Regions from separate parts of the Streptococcus sp. DD11 genome, predicted to be linked through region 3. Evidence: predicted binding sites of a transcription regulator. Region 3 holds the regulator's gene; each other region holds the start of a gene.

Region 1 (4,266 bases), on a different contig from region 3:
GGGGCTTTGACGACTAAAAATTACTCAGATATTTACTTTTCTACACTGACTCATGTCTTTCCTTTCTTTGCAGGGACTGTCCTAGCGACCCTGTCCGGAGTGGGCCATGTGGGGAATTCCTTTAAAAAATGGGAGGCCAAGGTCAGCCTGAAGCAGGCGCTGGCAGCCTTAGGCGGCAGTGTCGCCCTTCTCTTGCTGCTCAGTTTGTTCCTGAAATTTGACAGTCTCTGGACCTATCTCTTTGGCTTTTTGGCTTCGACCCTTTTGGCCTGTGTCATGATTGTGGCCAGCAGGATGCTGCATGATAAGCTGCCCAAGGTGCCAGAGCCGGGCTTTGTCACTGTCATCGCAGATACCAGCTATGGTGTCTATCTCTTTCACTGGCCTTTCTATATCATCTTTACCCAGCTGATGAGCAATGGTCTGGCGGTCCTGCTGACAACCGTTCTCTCTCTGAGTCTGGCAGCCCTGTCTTTCTATATTTTGGAGCCGACCCTGGCGGGCCGTCAGCCGGTTATTATGGGGATTCAGATGGACCTGTCTGCTATCACCAAGCCCGTTTTTTGCAGCATGATTCCTCTGTCTTTCTTTATGCTTTTCATAGCCGCAACAGCTCCGACCGTCGGGGCCTTTGATGAGAGCTTGATTGTCAATGCGCTCAATCAGGCTGACAGCAAAATGCAGACCACCCGCAGTCAGGTCGATCAGTCCAAAGCGACTGAGTACAATGTGACAGAAGGCGTTACCCTGATTGGTGATTCGGTCACGCTGCGCTCCAGAGAGTATCTGGAGCAGGTGATTCCGGGAGTGCAGCTGGATGCTCTGGTCAGCCGGACGCTGGCTTCCGGCCTGGAAGTCTTCCAAAATGATATTGCCAATCGCGTGCTGTTAAAGCAGGCAGTGCTGGCTTTGGGGACCAATCCGGTAGACAACTATGAAGATCTGCTCAACCAGTATGTAGAAGCCCTGCCTAAGGGGCATCAGCTCATCCTAATCACGCCTTATGACGGCCGCAGCGCCGGGGATGAAAACAGCCTGCCGGTCAAGGTCCGCCATTATGAGCTGGAACTGGCCAAGAAGTATGATTATGTCTATGTGGCCGACTGGTATCAGACCGCCCTGGACAATCCGCAGATTTGGGCTGGAACGGATGCCGTCCACTATGGCTCAGATGCTGACTCCATGGCCGAAGGGGGCCTCCTCTATGCCAATACTCTCAAGCAGGCCATAGACCAGGCTAACTCTGGCAATGTAAAACCATAAATACCAGCCCGGCTCGTCCGGGTTTTTAAAGGAAACAAAAGAAAGCGCTTACACATCTCACATGAAAGCAAAAGTATGTGAAATATCAAAAAGTCAAAATATTTTTTCACAAAGATTCCAAGAATAGTCTGTAGAATCAGGGTTTTGTTAAAACATTCACAAATAAAAACAAAAAAGTTTGTGAATGTTAGCTGAAAGTGTTTACAAAAGAAAAAGAATAGGTTATAATGAAATTGTGAAATATTTAACAAAGGCTGGGTTTCTTCGCCTAACCTTAAGCAAAACCTTTGGAGGAACAGAATGGCTGAAAAGAAGAAAACTGTAGAACAAGAAGACAAGGCTTTGGCAGCGCAAAAGCATGTCGATGAATTGGTGCAAAAAGGTCTGACAGCACTGGAAGAAATGAGAAAGCTGGATCAGGAGCAGGTAGACTACATCGTAGCCAAGGCTTCTGTAGCAGCTCTGGATGCCCACGGCGAGCTGGCCCTGCACGCTTATGAGGAAACGGGCCGCGGGGTCTTTGAAGATAAGGCGACCAAAAATCTCTTTGCCTGCGAGCATGTGGTCAACAATATGCGCCACACCAAAACCGTCGGCGTTATTTCTGAAGACGACGTGACGGGTCTGACCTTGATTGCAGAGCCGGTCGGCGTTGTCTGCGGAATCACACCAACAACCAACCCGACATCGACAGCGATTTTTAAATCTTTGATTGCTCTCAAAACGCGCAATCCAATCATCTTTGCCTTCCATCCATCTGCTCAGGAATCCTCTGCTCATGCGGCTCAGATTGTCCGCGATGCAGCTGTTGCGGCAGGTGCGCCTGAAAACTGTGTGCAGTGGATTACAGAGCCCTCTATGGAAGCGACTTCTGCCCTCATGAACCACGAAGGCATTGCGACGATTCTTGCGACTGGCGGAAATGCTATGGTGAAGGCCGCTTACTCCTGCGGCAAGCCGGCTCTGGGCGTCGGTGCAGGAAATGTGCCGGCCTATGTCGAAAAATCAGCCAATATCCGTCAGGCGGCTCACGACATTGTCATGTCCAAGTCCTTTGACAATGGGATGGTCTGTGCCTCTGAGCAGGCGGTTATCATCGATAAGGAAGTTTACGATGAGTTTGTCGAAGAATTCAAATCCTACCACACCTACTTTGTCAATAAGAAAGAAAAAGCCCTGCTGGAAGAGTTCTGCTTCGGTGCTAAAGCCAACAGCAAAAACTGTGCCGGTGCCAAGCTCAATCCGAATATTGTCGGAAAATCAGCTGTCTGGATTGCGGAGCAGGCCGGCTTTACCGTGCCAGAAGATACCAACATTCTAGCGGCAGAGTGTAAGGAAGTGGGCGAGAAAGAGCCGCTGACGCGTGAAAAACTGTCACCGGTCATCGCTGTGCTCAAGTCTGAAAACCGTGAAGACGGTGTCGAAAAAGCCCGTCAGATGGTCGAATTCCACGGTCTGGGCCACTCAGCTGCCATCCATACAGCAGACGAAGCATTGACCAAAGAATTTGGGAAAGCTGTCAAAGCCATTCGTGTGATCTGCAATTCTCCTTCTACTTTTGGCGGTATCGGTGATGTTTACAATGCCTTTCTGCCGTCACTGACTCTGGGCTGCGGCTCTTACGGACGCAATTCAGTCGGTGACAATGTCAGTGCTGTCAATCTCTTGAACATCAAAAAAGTAGGAAGACGTAGAAATAATATGCAATGGATGAAACTCCCTTCAAAAACATACTTCGAGCGCGACTCTATCCAGTATTTGCAAAAATGCCGGGATGTGGAACGCGTCATGATTGTCACTGACCACGCCATGGTGGAGCTGGGCTTCTTGGACCGTGTCATTGAGCAGTTAGATCTGCGCCGCAACAAGGTGACCTATCAAATCTTTGCGGATGTGGAGCCGGATCCAGATATTACGACGGTCAATCGGGGTACGGAGCTTATGCGGGCCTTTAAGCCAGATACCATCATCGCTCTGGGCGGCGGCTCTCCTATGGATGCAGCCAAGGTGATGTGGCTCTTCTACGAGCAGCCTGAAGTGGACTTCCATGACTTGGTTCAGAAATTCATGGATATCCGCAAGCGGGCCTTCAAGTTCCCGCTGCTGGGCAAGCATACGAAGTTTATTGCCATTCCGACCACTTCCGGTACAGGTTCAGAAGTGACACCGTTTGCCGTGATTTCTGACAAGGCTAATAACCGCAAGTACCCAATCGCCGACTACTCTCTGACTCCGACAGTAGCCATTGTAGACCCGGCTTTGGTCCTGACTGTTCCGGGATTTGTCGCAGCCGATACCGGTATGGACGTGCTGACCCACGCGACAGAAGCTTATGTGTCTCAGATGGCCAGCGATTATACAGACGGTCTGGCTCTGCAGGCAATTAAGCTGGTCTTTGAAAATCTGGAAAGTTCTGTCAAGAATGCGGATTTCCACTCTCGCGAGAAGATGCACAATGCTTCTACGATTGCCGGTATGGCCTTTGCCAATGCCTTCTTGGGCATTTCCCACTCTATGGCCCATAAGATCGGTGCACAGTTCCACACCATCCATGGCCGTACCAATGCTATCTTGCTGCCGTATGTCATCCGCTACAACGGAACCCGTCCGTCTAAGACGGCAACCTGGCCTAAGTACAACTACTACCGTGCGGATGAGAAATACCAAGACATCGCCCGTATGCTGGGGCTGCCGGCTTCTACTCCAGAAGAAGCGGTTGAATCCTATGCTAAGGCAGTCTACGACTTGGGTGAACGCGTCGGTATCGAGATGAACTTCAAGGCACAAGGCATCGATGAGAAAGAATGGAAAGAACATTCCCGTGAATTGGCCTTCCTTGCCTATGAAGACCAATGTTCCCCAGCCAACCCACGCCTGCCGATGGTGGACCACATGCAGGAAATCATCGAAGATGCCTACTATGGCTACAAGGAACGCCCAGGACGCCGCAAATAAGCAGCCAGACTCCTGAATTAGCAATAAGACAGTTTGTCGGTCATCCCC
Region 2 (4,266 bases), on a different contig from region 3:
AATCCTTTTTTTGAACCTGTCCTTAATGGAGTGCGGCCTGGCGATACTGATATAGTTTGAAGCCTATCATCTATAAGCTGATAAAACACAGGTCCTTGGTCTAGCAATATCCCTATTATACCATAAAGAGCTTCCATTCATACTCTTTGAAAAAACAAATTTTGGCAGCGGGGTCTTCATATGATGAAACGGACCGCCAGACAAGGAGTCCGCTCAAAAGGCCACTCCGCTGGGGTTTTTGAACATAAAAAGAGGCTGGGACTGGAAACTCAACATTAAATATTTGAGTTCTGTCCCGCCGCCTTTTAAATGGTGTATAGGCTGTTGATTAGCTGAGAGCGTCGTCCATAGAAAGCACTTCGTGGAAGACACGTTGGGTCAATTCAGTTTTTTGTTCTGGCGTCAGGTACTTGGTGTTGACACAGTAGCCAGAGATCCGAACGATAACGTCTTCGCCGCTCATGATCTTTTCATAAACATCCTTGAGGTCCATGACGTTCAAGTTAACGTGCTGACCGCCGTTTTCGAAGTAACCATCCAGGATTGTTACCAAGTTGTCTACTTGTTCATCACGAGTTTTACCCAGAGCACGAGGTGATACTTGTGTAGTCAGGGAGATACCGTCAGCTGCGTAGCTGAAGTCCAGACTGGCAAGTGAGTTCAAGTTTTGCAGCCAGCCACCTTTTGCTTTGTTAGATGGGTTGGCACCTGGTGAGAAGAATTCCAGTTTAGACAGGTTCACGCTGCCATCTTCGTTGAGGTAGACACCCTTGTGGACTGGTGAGTTACCCGTTTGCTTAGAGTAAGCCACGTTAGATGTGATGGTCAGAAGTGATACAGTTGCTTCAGCATTCTTGTAGAGTTTGTGGCTGCGCAGACGAGTCGTGTAAGCTTCAACCAACCATTCAGCCAGTTCGTTTGAGCGAGGATCATCTTCACCCCAACGTGGGTATTCTCCGATTGTTTCATAGTCGTAGATATAGCCGTTTTCGTCGCGGATTGGCTTAACAGTTGCGTACTTGATAGCAGACAATGTATCAACCGTATTGGCAAATCCACAGATACCAAATCCCATGTTGGCACGTTGGTAAGTTGGCAGGAAGGCCATTTGAACCGCTTCGTAGTTGTACTTGTCAGTCATGTAGTGGATGATGTTCAAAGCATCAACATAAGTATCTGTCAGCCAGTCCAGAGATTTTTCAAAGTTGGCTTTTACAGATTCAAATTCCAGCACTTCGTCACGAATCGGATCGATGTCAAAGACCTTGTAGTCTTTGTGTACATCATCGTAACCGCCGTTGAGACCGGTCAGAAGGGCTTTCAGCACATTTACGCGGGCACCAAAGTATTGGATGTTGTGGCGTTGTTCTTCATTTTCAGGGTCAAGCGGAGACACACAGCAGGAGATACAGCTCATTTCGCCATAGCCATCTTTAGCCATTGTAGTCACACCTTCGTATTGGATAGAAGAGTGCTTGTGGCTCATGTGCATACAGTAGCGGCGGAAGGAGTATGGCAGCTTGTCAGTCCAAAGAACGGTCAAGTTTGGCTCTGGTGAGTTGCCGATGTTGTCCAAAGTGTTGAGGAAACGGTAGTCCATCTTGGTAACACGGTGACGACCGTCGTTACCCATACCTGCCATAGAAGTAGTGATGAAGGTTGGGTCACCAGAGTAAAGTTGGTCGTAAGCTTTGGTACGAGCAAACTTCACTGTACGAAGTTTCATAACGAAATCATCAACAAATTCTTGGATTTCTGATTCAGTGTAAGTACCGCGAGCCAAGTCACGTTCAGCGTAGATGTCCAGAACGATAGGCACACGTCCGAGGGAAGTAGCAGCACCGTTGATAACACGGCAGACAGCCATGAAGGCGATGTTAGTCCATTGAATCGCTTCTTTAACGTCAAAGGCAGGACGGCGAACATCTACTCCGTAAAGGTCACCAAGTTTTACAACTTCACCAAGTGCTTGGTATTGCAGGTTGATTTCTTCGCGCAGACGGATTGTTTCTTCGTCAATCTCAGTCAAACCGTTCCAGTCGCGGACTTTTTCAGCCATGAGGTAGTCAGCTCCATAAAGGGCCAGACGTGCGTAAACCCCGATGATACGTCCACGTGAGTAAGCATCTGGAAGACCAGTTACAGTGTGGGCGTGACGAGCACGGCGGATGTTAGAAGTGTAAGCGCGGAAGATACCGTCATTTACGGTTGTCACATACTTCGTAAAGATTTCATGAACAGCAGGATCTGGTTCGTATCCATTTTCTTTCAAAGTCGTTTCAGCCATGCGGATACCGCCTTTTGGCATGAAGTTCAATTTGAAGAGTTCGTCGTTTTGGATACCGTAAATCAGTTCGTTGTCCTTGTCAATGTAACCAGCGTCAATACCAGCGATAGATGCCGGACGGGTGTCCATTGGGAAACGGGTTTCTTCATAGTGAGCCTTGGTTTCTTCTACGATTTTTTTGATATGCAGAGAACGTTCAGTCGGGCCGGCCAAGAAGCTTTCGTCTCCGTCGTAAGGCGTGTAGTTGGCCTGCACGAAGCGCGAAACGCTGGCTTTCTCTTTCCAGTCTTCCCCTTTGAAGCCTTCCCAAGCTTTATCAAAAATATCTTGAGCTTCAACAACTGTTTTTACAACCATTTGATTTTCCTCTTTATTCTAGCAACAAAATCTGTTACATTTATAAGTAAAGTATACCATATGGTAATCGGTTTCACAAAGCATTTTCAGGGAAAAGACTGACTTTCTTTTATAATACAGAAAAAGAAAAGTTGCAGATGTGTACTATATATTTGAAAAAGAAAATCATTCTTAAACACTTTGGAAAAATGAGTAAAAAAGTTATAATAAAAGTAAGCTAATTGTGATTTAACTCCGGCTGGGAGGAGAAAGGATTTTTCAAAGTTTTTTAGAAATAATCTCAACTGTTTCAGAGGAATCGGGAAACTTTGTAAAAGGAGGAGCCATGCTGATTTTTCCGCTGATCAATGACACATCCAGAAAAATCATCCACATTGATATGGATGCCTTTTTTGCTGCCATTGAGGAGCGGGACAATCCCAAGCTCAAGGGGCATCCGGTCATCATCGGCAGCGACCCACGCTTGACTGGCGGTCGTGGTGTCGTCTCCACCTGCAATTATGAGGCCAGAAAGTTCGGAGTTCATTCGGCTATGAGCTCCAAGGAAGCCTATGAGCGTTGCCCGCAGGGGATTTTCATTTCGGGGAATTATGAGAAGTACCAGTCGGTCGGCCAAGAGATTCGTCAGATTTTCAGGCGTTACACAGATCTGATTGAGCCCATGAGCATTGATGAGGCCTATCTGGATGTAACGGAAAACAAACTGGGGCTCACATCAGCCGTCAAAATCGCCAAGCTGATCCAGTACGATATATGGAATGAACTGCAGCTGACGGCTTCAGCCGGAGTTTCCTACAATAAATTTCTGGCCAAGATTGCCAGTGATTATGAAAAACCGCACGGTCTGACCGTCATCCTGCCGGAGGAGGCTGAGGATTTTCTGTCCAAGATGGACATTGCCAAGTTTCACGGTGTCGGCAAGAAAAGTGTGGAAAAACTGCATGACATGGGGGTTTATACCGGGGCGGACCTCCTAGGGATACCGGAGATGACCCTGATTGACCGCTTCGGCCGCTTCGGCTTTGACCTTTACCGCAAGGTGCGCGGCATCAGCAATTCTCCGGTCAAGCCCAACCGCATCCGCAAGTCCATCGGCAAGGAGCGGACCTATGCCAAGCTCCTCTATAGTGAGGAGGACATCAAAAAGGAGCTGACCCGGCTGGCTCAGAAGGTAGAAAATAGCCTGACTAAGCATGATAAGAAAGGACGAACCATCGTTCTGAAAATCCGCTATGCCGATTTCTCCACCTTGACTAAAAGGAAAAGTTTGAATCTAGCCACTCAAGACAAGGAGCAAATCGAGCGAACTGCGCATGAGATATACGATAGCTTGGAAGAACAACCACGAGGTATTCGTCTGCTAGGGTTGACAGTGACGGGGTTTGAATAAAGATAAAGGCTTGGTTCATTACCGAGCTTTTTTAGATATAGTTTTTAGTATAGTTGCTTGTGACGAGTTTCTAAGTTGGCTGATGATTTTCATTAACTAAAAATAATCTTTTTTGAAAAAATACTGGACAAAGTATTTTTGGTCTGTTATACTAGAGACAAATAAAAAAAGACCGACCGGTCGGTCATTAAAAATAAAAGGAGGAAAATCATGCAAAAAACTAAAGCAACTG
Region 3 (4,266 bases):
AAGAAACTGTCTTCCAAGTTTCTCAAAAAATCTTATCTTCTATTTCCCATTTGAACGATCTGAAGTATCTGACTCTGCAGGAATTGCAGACCATTTCAGGGATTGGCCCCATAAAAGCTGTCGAGCTGCAAGCCGTCATTGAACTGGGCCGGCGTATCAATCGGGCTGAGGTGCTGCAGATGGAGCAAATCATGGGCAGTCAAAAGCTGGCTCAGAAGATGCAGCAGGAGCTGGGGGATATGAGGCAGGAATGCTTGGTAGCCATCTATCTCAACAGTCAGAATCAGATCCTTCATCAGCAGACGATCTTCATAGGAACGGTGACCAGAAGCATTGCAGAACCGCGGGAAATTCTCCATTATGCCCTCAAACATCTGGCGACTTCCATTATATTGGTCCACAATCATCCGTCGGGGTCTGTCGTTCCCAGCAAAAATGACGACGAGGTGACCCAGCATATGAAGGAAGCCTGCGAGATGATGGGGTTGGTTCTCTTGGATCATTTGATTGTGGCGAAGACCAATTATTACAGCTATCGTGAAGAGACGGATATCATCTAAAGCCTATTGACGACATAGTCAAAGAGAGCTAAATCGCCTTCATGGGAGCCAAAAAGAAATTCCGGATGCCACTGGACACCGAGAAAGGGGCTGCCGTCAGTGGAAGTAACCGCTTCAACGACCTTGTCGCGCGGGTCATAAGCGATTACCTCCAGATTAGCTGCCAAATCCTTGATGCTTTGGTGGTGGAATGAATTGATCTCAGAAGCCGGACCGTAAATTTCATGCAGCACAGAGCCGTTTTTGGTTACCATGCTTTGAGTAGTATACTCTGCAGAGCGGTCCTGCCAGTGGTCTTCAATATCCTGATGCAGGGTGCCGCCCAGAGCGACATTATAGAGCTGGGTACCGCGGCAGACTGTAAAGATAGGCTTCTTTTGCCGGCGGGCTTCCTGAATCAAAGCCAATTCAAAAACATCCCTTTTCAGCAGATAGTCATCGCTGTCAATCGTCTTTTCTTCCCCGTAAAATTGCGGGGAAACATTTTGGCCGCCGGTGATAATCAATTTGTCAATGACAGAAATATACTGCTGGGCTGATTCCTTATCGCCGATTGGCAGAATCATTGGAATTCCGCCAACTTCTTTGACCCCCTCGACAAATCCGGTGGCAGTATAGCTCATATGGACGAATTGATCATCGGGGAGTGTTCTTTCATTTCCGGTTATTCCAATAATTGGTTTACTCATAGAGTAATGGCTACCTCTCTTATCTTAATTTTCATTCTTTCTCATGAAGTAGAGCAAGGTCTGCAGCTCACTGGTCAGATCGACATATTGGGCAACAACATCCTTGGGCAGGGACAGGTGGACCGGTGAGAAGCAGAGAATTCCCTTGATACCCGCTTCGACCAGAACAGAAGCGACTTCCTGAGCCTTTATGCTGGGTACAGTCAGAATGGCTGTCTGCACATTTCCAGACTGTACCTTTTGTTTGATTTGGGAAATTCCGTAAATAGGGATTCCGTCTTTGGTGATGGTGCCGACATCGGGGTGGTCATCCGTATCAAAGGCCATGACAACCTTCATTTTATTGCGCTCATGAAAACGATAGTGCAGAAGAGCACGGCCCATATTGCCGACGCCGACAATCATGACATTGGTGATGGAGTTGTCATTGAGCAGATCGGCAAAAAAGTTCATCAGTTTTTTGACATCGTAGCCAAAGCCACGGCGGCCTAATTCACCAAAATAAGAAAAATCCCGCCTGACAGTAGCTGAGTCAATCCCAATAGCCTCTGCAATCTGCTTGGAATTGGCTTTCTCGATTTTTTCGGCATTGAAGCGCTTAAAAATACGGTAATAGAGCGAAAGTCTCTTGGCAGTTGCGCGGGGAATTGCAGTGTTTTTTTCAGATTTCACAAAATCACGACCTTTCTAACTCTATTTTATAGAAAGTTTGTGAAAAAATCAACTAGTTTTATATAGGAAAAATCTTCGGGCAGGTCTTACCGGCAGCTATAACTCAATCCCGATAGGTATCTAAGTCCAATTTTGTCATCTGCCGGTATAAATCGCCGATTTTGCCTTCAAAAGGGAGCGCCTGTCCTTTATAGCTGATTGAGATGACCGGCCGGTCATCAGGGACAGTGACGCAGCCCGAAAAGGCCAGTAAAAACTCGTCAAAGTCTTGATAGGTCAAGGTCCGTTGGACCTTGTAAGAGTCTAAGTAGATGAGCTCAATCATTGTGCTGTATTCTCCTTTCTGTCTGCTGTGCTTTCAAATTTCCGGACGCCTGCAGGCCGTTCTGATAAGAAAAAAGCAAAATTGCAGGAACTTTGCTTATTGGGGTGTTTTTTCAAAGATATGTCTTTCTACCAGACTGTCCATAAGGAAGTAGAATTTTTGCTGAAGAATGTCATTGTCAGCCGACTTGAAAATATTGACCAGGCGCAGTCCGGATTTATCGGTGATATTAATCTTGAAGCCTGTCAGGTCTTTGTTGATGATGATTTTCAGCAGAAAGCCATTGCCGCTGTTGGGAACGGCTTCCAGCAGGCGGGACAGTTCGTAATTGCCGACTTTGGTTTGGGCAAAAGTATTGTCGCGCAGGGTGAATTTTTTAACATTGGGGTGAAGTGAGTAGGTAAACTCACAGTTTGCTAAGCTAACAGATGTTTGAAAGGCCATCTTATCCTCCTAAAATTTCTTTTAAAGTTTTGCTGAAATAGTCTATTTCTTCGATGGTGTTTTGGTCTGAGGTACTGATACGGATGGATTCTCCCAGACGCTCAGAATCATCTCCATAGAGAGCCTGCAGGACATGGCTGGGCTGAACAGTCCCCGCTGTACAGGCGGAACCGGTAGAGACAGAAAATCCCTTTAGGTCTAGTTGGAGCAGGAGCAGATCGTTTTTCTGCTGGGGAAAGCCCAGATTGATGACATAGGGCAGGCTGGACGGACTTTCGTTTACATAGAAGTCCAGACCGGCTAAATCTGTCAGGAGTCTGTCCTTTAGGAGCTGAGCGTGGGCCAGATTTTCTTTCAGATGTTCAGCGCTTTCTGACAGTGCAGCCGCCATTCCCAGAATAGACAGTAAGTTCTCGGTGCCGGCCCGGTGTTTTTCTTCTTGGTCGCCGCCATGCAGAAAGCGGTCAAAGTCCATCCTGTCGGCATAGAGGAAGCCGACTCCCTTTGGACCGTGGAATTTATGAGCAGAAGCACTGAGAAAGTCGATTCCCAGCTCCTTTGGGTAAAGAGGGACTTTGCCAATGGCCTGCACAGCATCTACATGGAAGGCTGCCGGGTGGTCTTTTAAGAGCTGACCGATTTCCTTAATCGGAAGCAAATCGCCGGTCTCATTATTAACAGCCATGACTGATACAAGAATGGTATCCGGCCTGAGAGCCTGCTGGATGTCTATCGCCCGAATCTGTCCGTCAACTGGCTGAATAACCGTCGCTTCAAAGCCGAATTTTTCTACTAAATACTCAACTGTCTCTAAGACAGCGTGATGCTCAATAGCCGTTGTGATGATATGTTTTCCCCTGTCCTGATGGCGAAGAGCATAGCCTTTGATAGCAGTATTATTGCTTTCTGTGCCGCCCGAGGTAAAGAGGATATGCCTGCTCTCAGTATGAAGAATCTGAGCAATTTCTGCACGTGCCTGCCTGAGCAGCTTGCTGGCTTCCCGTCCGTGGCCGTGAATACTGGACGGATTCCCAAAGACAGTCAAAGCTTCTGTCATTGCTTTAATGGCTGCAGCTGACAAGGGAGTCGTAGCAGCGTTATCTAAATAAATCACGAATTTGTCCTTTGTTTCTTTTGATAGGCAAAAAGCGGGCTGACTGGCTTTCTCTCCTGAATACGGACAATGGCATCGCCAATCAATTCGCTGGCTGTAATGTAGTGGATGTTTTGGGGAATTTTTTCCTTGGTAGCCACAGAGTCAGTCACCAGAATTTCCTTGATAGGGACTTGATCCAGCAGTTCTGCGGCCCCTTCGACAAAAAGTCCGTGGCTGGAAACAGCATAAATCTCAACCGCTCCCTCACGGTCAACGATTTTGGCAGCTTCTGAGAAAGTCCGGCCGGTATTGAGAATATCGTCAATGAGAATGGCTTTCTTGCCTGCTACATCGCCGATGATATAGCCTTCTGAGCGTCCAGCTTCATCCTCGCCGTAGTCAATAATAGCGATAGGAGCATCCAGATATTCAGCCAGACTGCGGGCACGCTTGACTCCGGAATTTTTAGGGCTGACCACC

The links. Region 3 encodes Rex, which represses fermentation and respiration genes when NADH is low (regulators of the CRP and FNR family bind a similar motif). Its sites were predicted from a motif close to TTGTGAANTANTTCACAA; they were not measured.
Region 1: the regulator Rex is predicted to act here: its motif matches at 1,497-1,514, upstream of adhE (bifunctional acetaldehyde-CoA/alcohol dehydrogenase).
Region 2: the regulator Rex is predicted to act here: its motif matches at 2,706-2,723, upstream of pflB (formate C-acetyltransferase).

Annotation. Positions count from the first base shown of each region.
Region 1 is NZ_KQ969398.1:56,938-61,203, forward strand. Features, by position in the region: gene STRDD11_RS12360 (acyltransferase family protein) at 1-1,263, shown strand, start outside; gene adhE (bifunctional acetaldehyde-CoA/alcohol dehydrogenase) at 1,564-4,218, shown strand.
Region 2 is NZ_KQ969392.1:307,552-311,817, reverse strand. Features, by position in the region: gene pflB (formate C-acetyltransferase) at 329-2,644, opposite strand; gene dinB (DNA polymerase IV) at 2,970-4,034, shown strand; gene STRDD11_RS01430 (hypothetical protein) at 4,245-4,266, shown strand, end outside.
Region 3 is NZ_KQ969397.1:21,425-25,690, reverse strand. Features, by position in the region: gene radC (RadC family protein) at 1-560, shown strand, start outside; gene STRDD11_RS11150 (gamma-glutamyl-gamma-aminobutyrate hydrolase family protein) at 557-1,249, opposite strand; gene STRDD11_RS11145 (redox-sensing transcriptional repressor Rex) at 1,274-1,921, opposite strand; gene STRDD11_RS11140 (DUF4649 family protein) at 2,025-2,246, opposite strand; gene STRDD11_RS11135 (DUF1831 domain-containing protein) at 2,343-2,690, opposite strand; gene STRDD11_RS11130 (cysteine desulfurase family protein) at 2,692-3,804, opposite strand; gene STRDD11_RS11125 (ribose-phosphate diphosphokinase) at 3,801-4,266, opposite strand, start outside.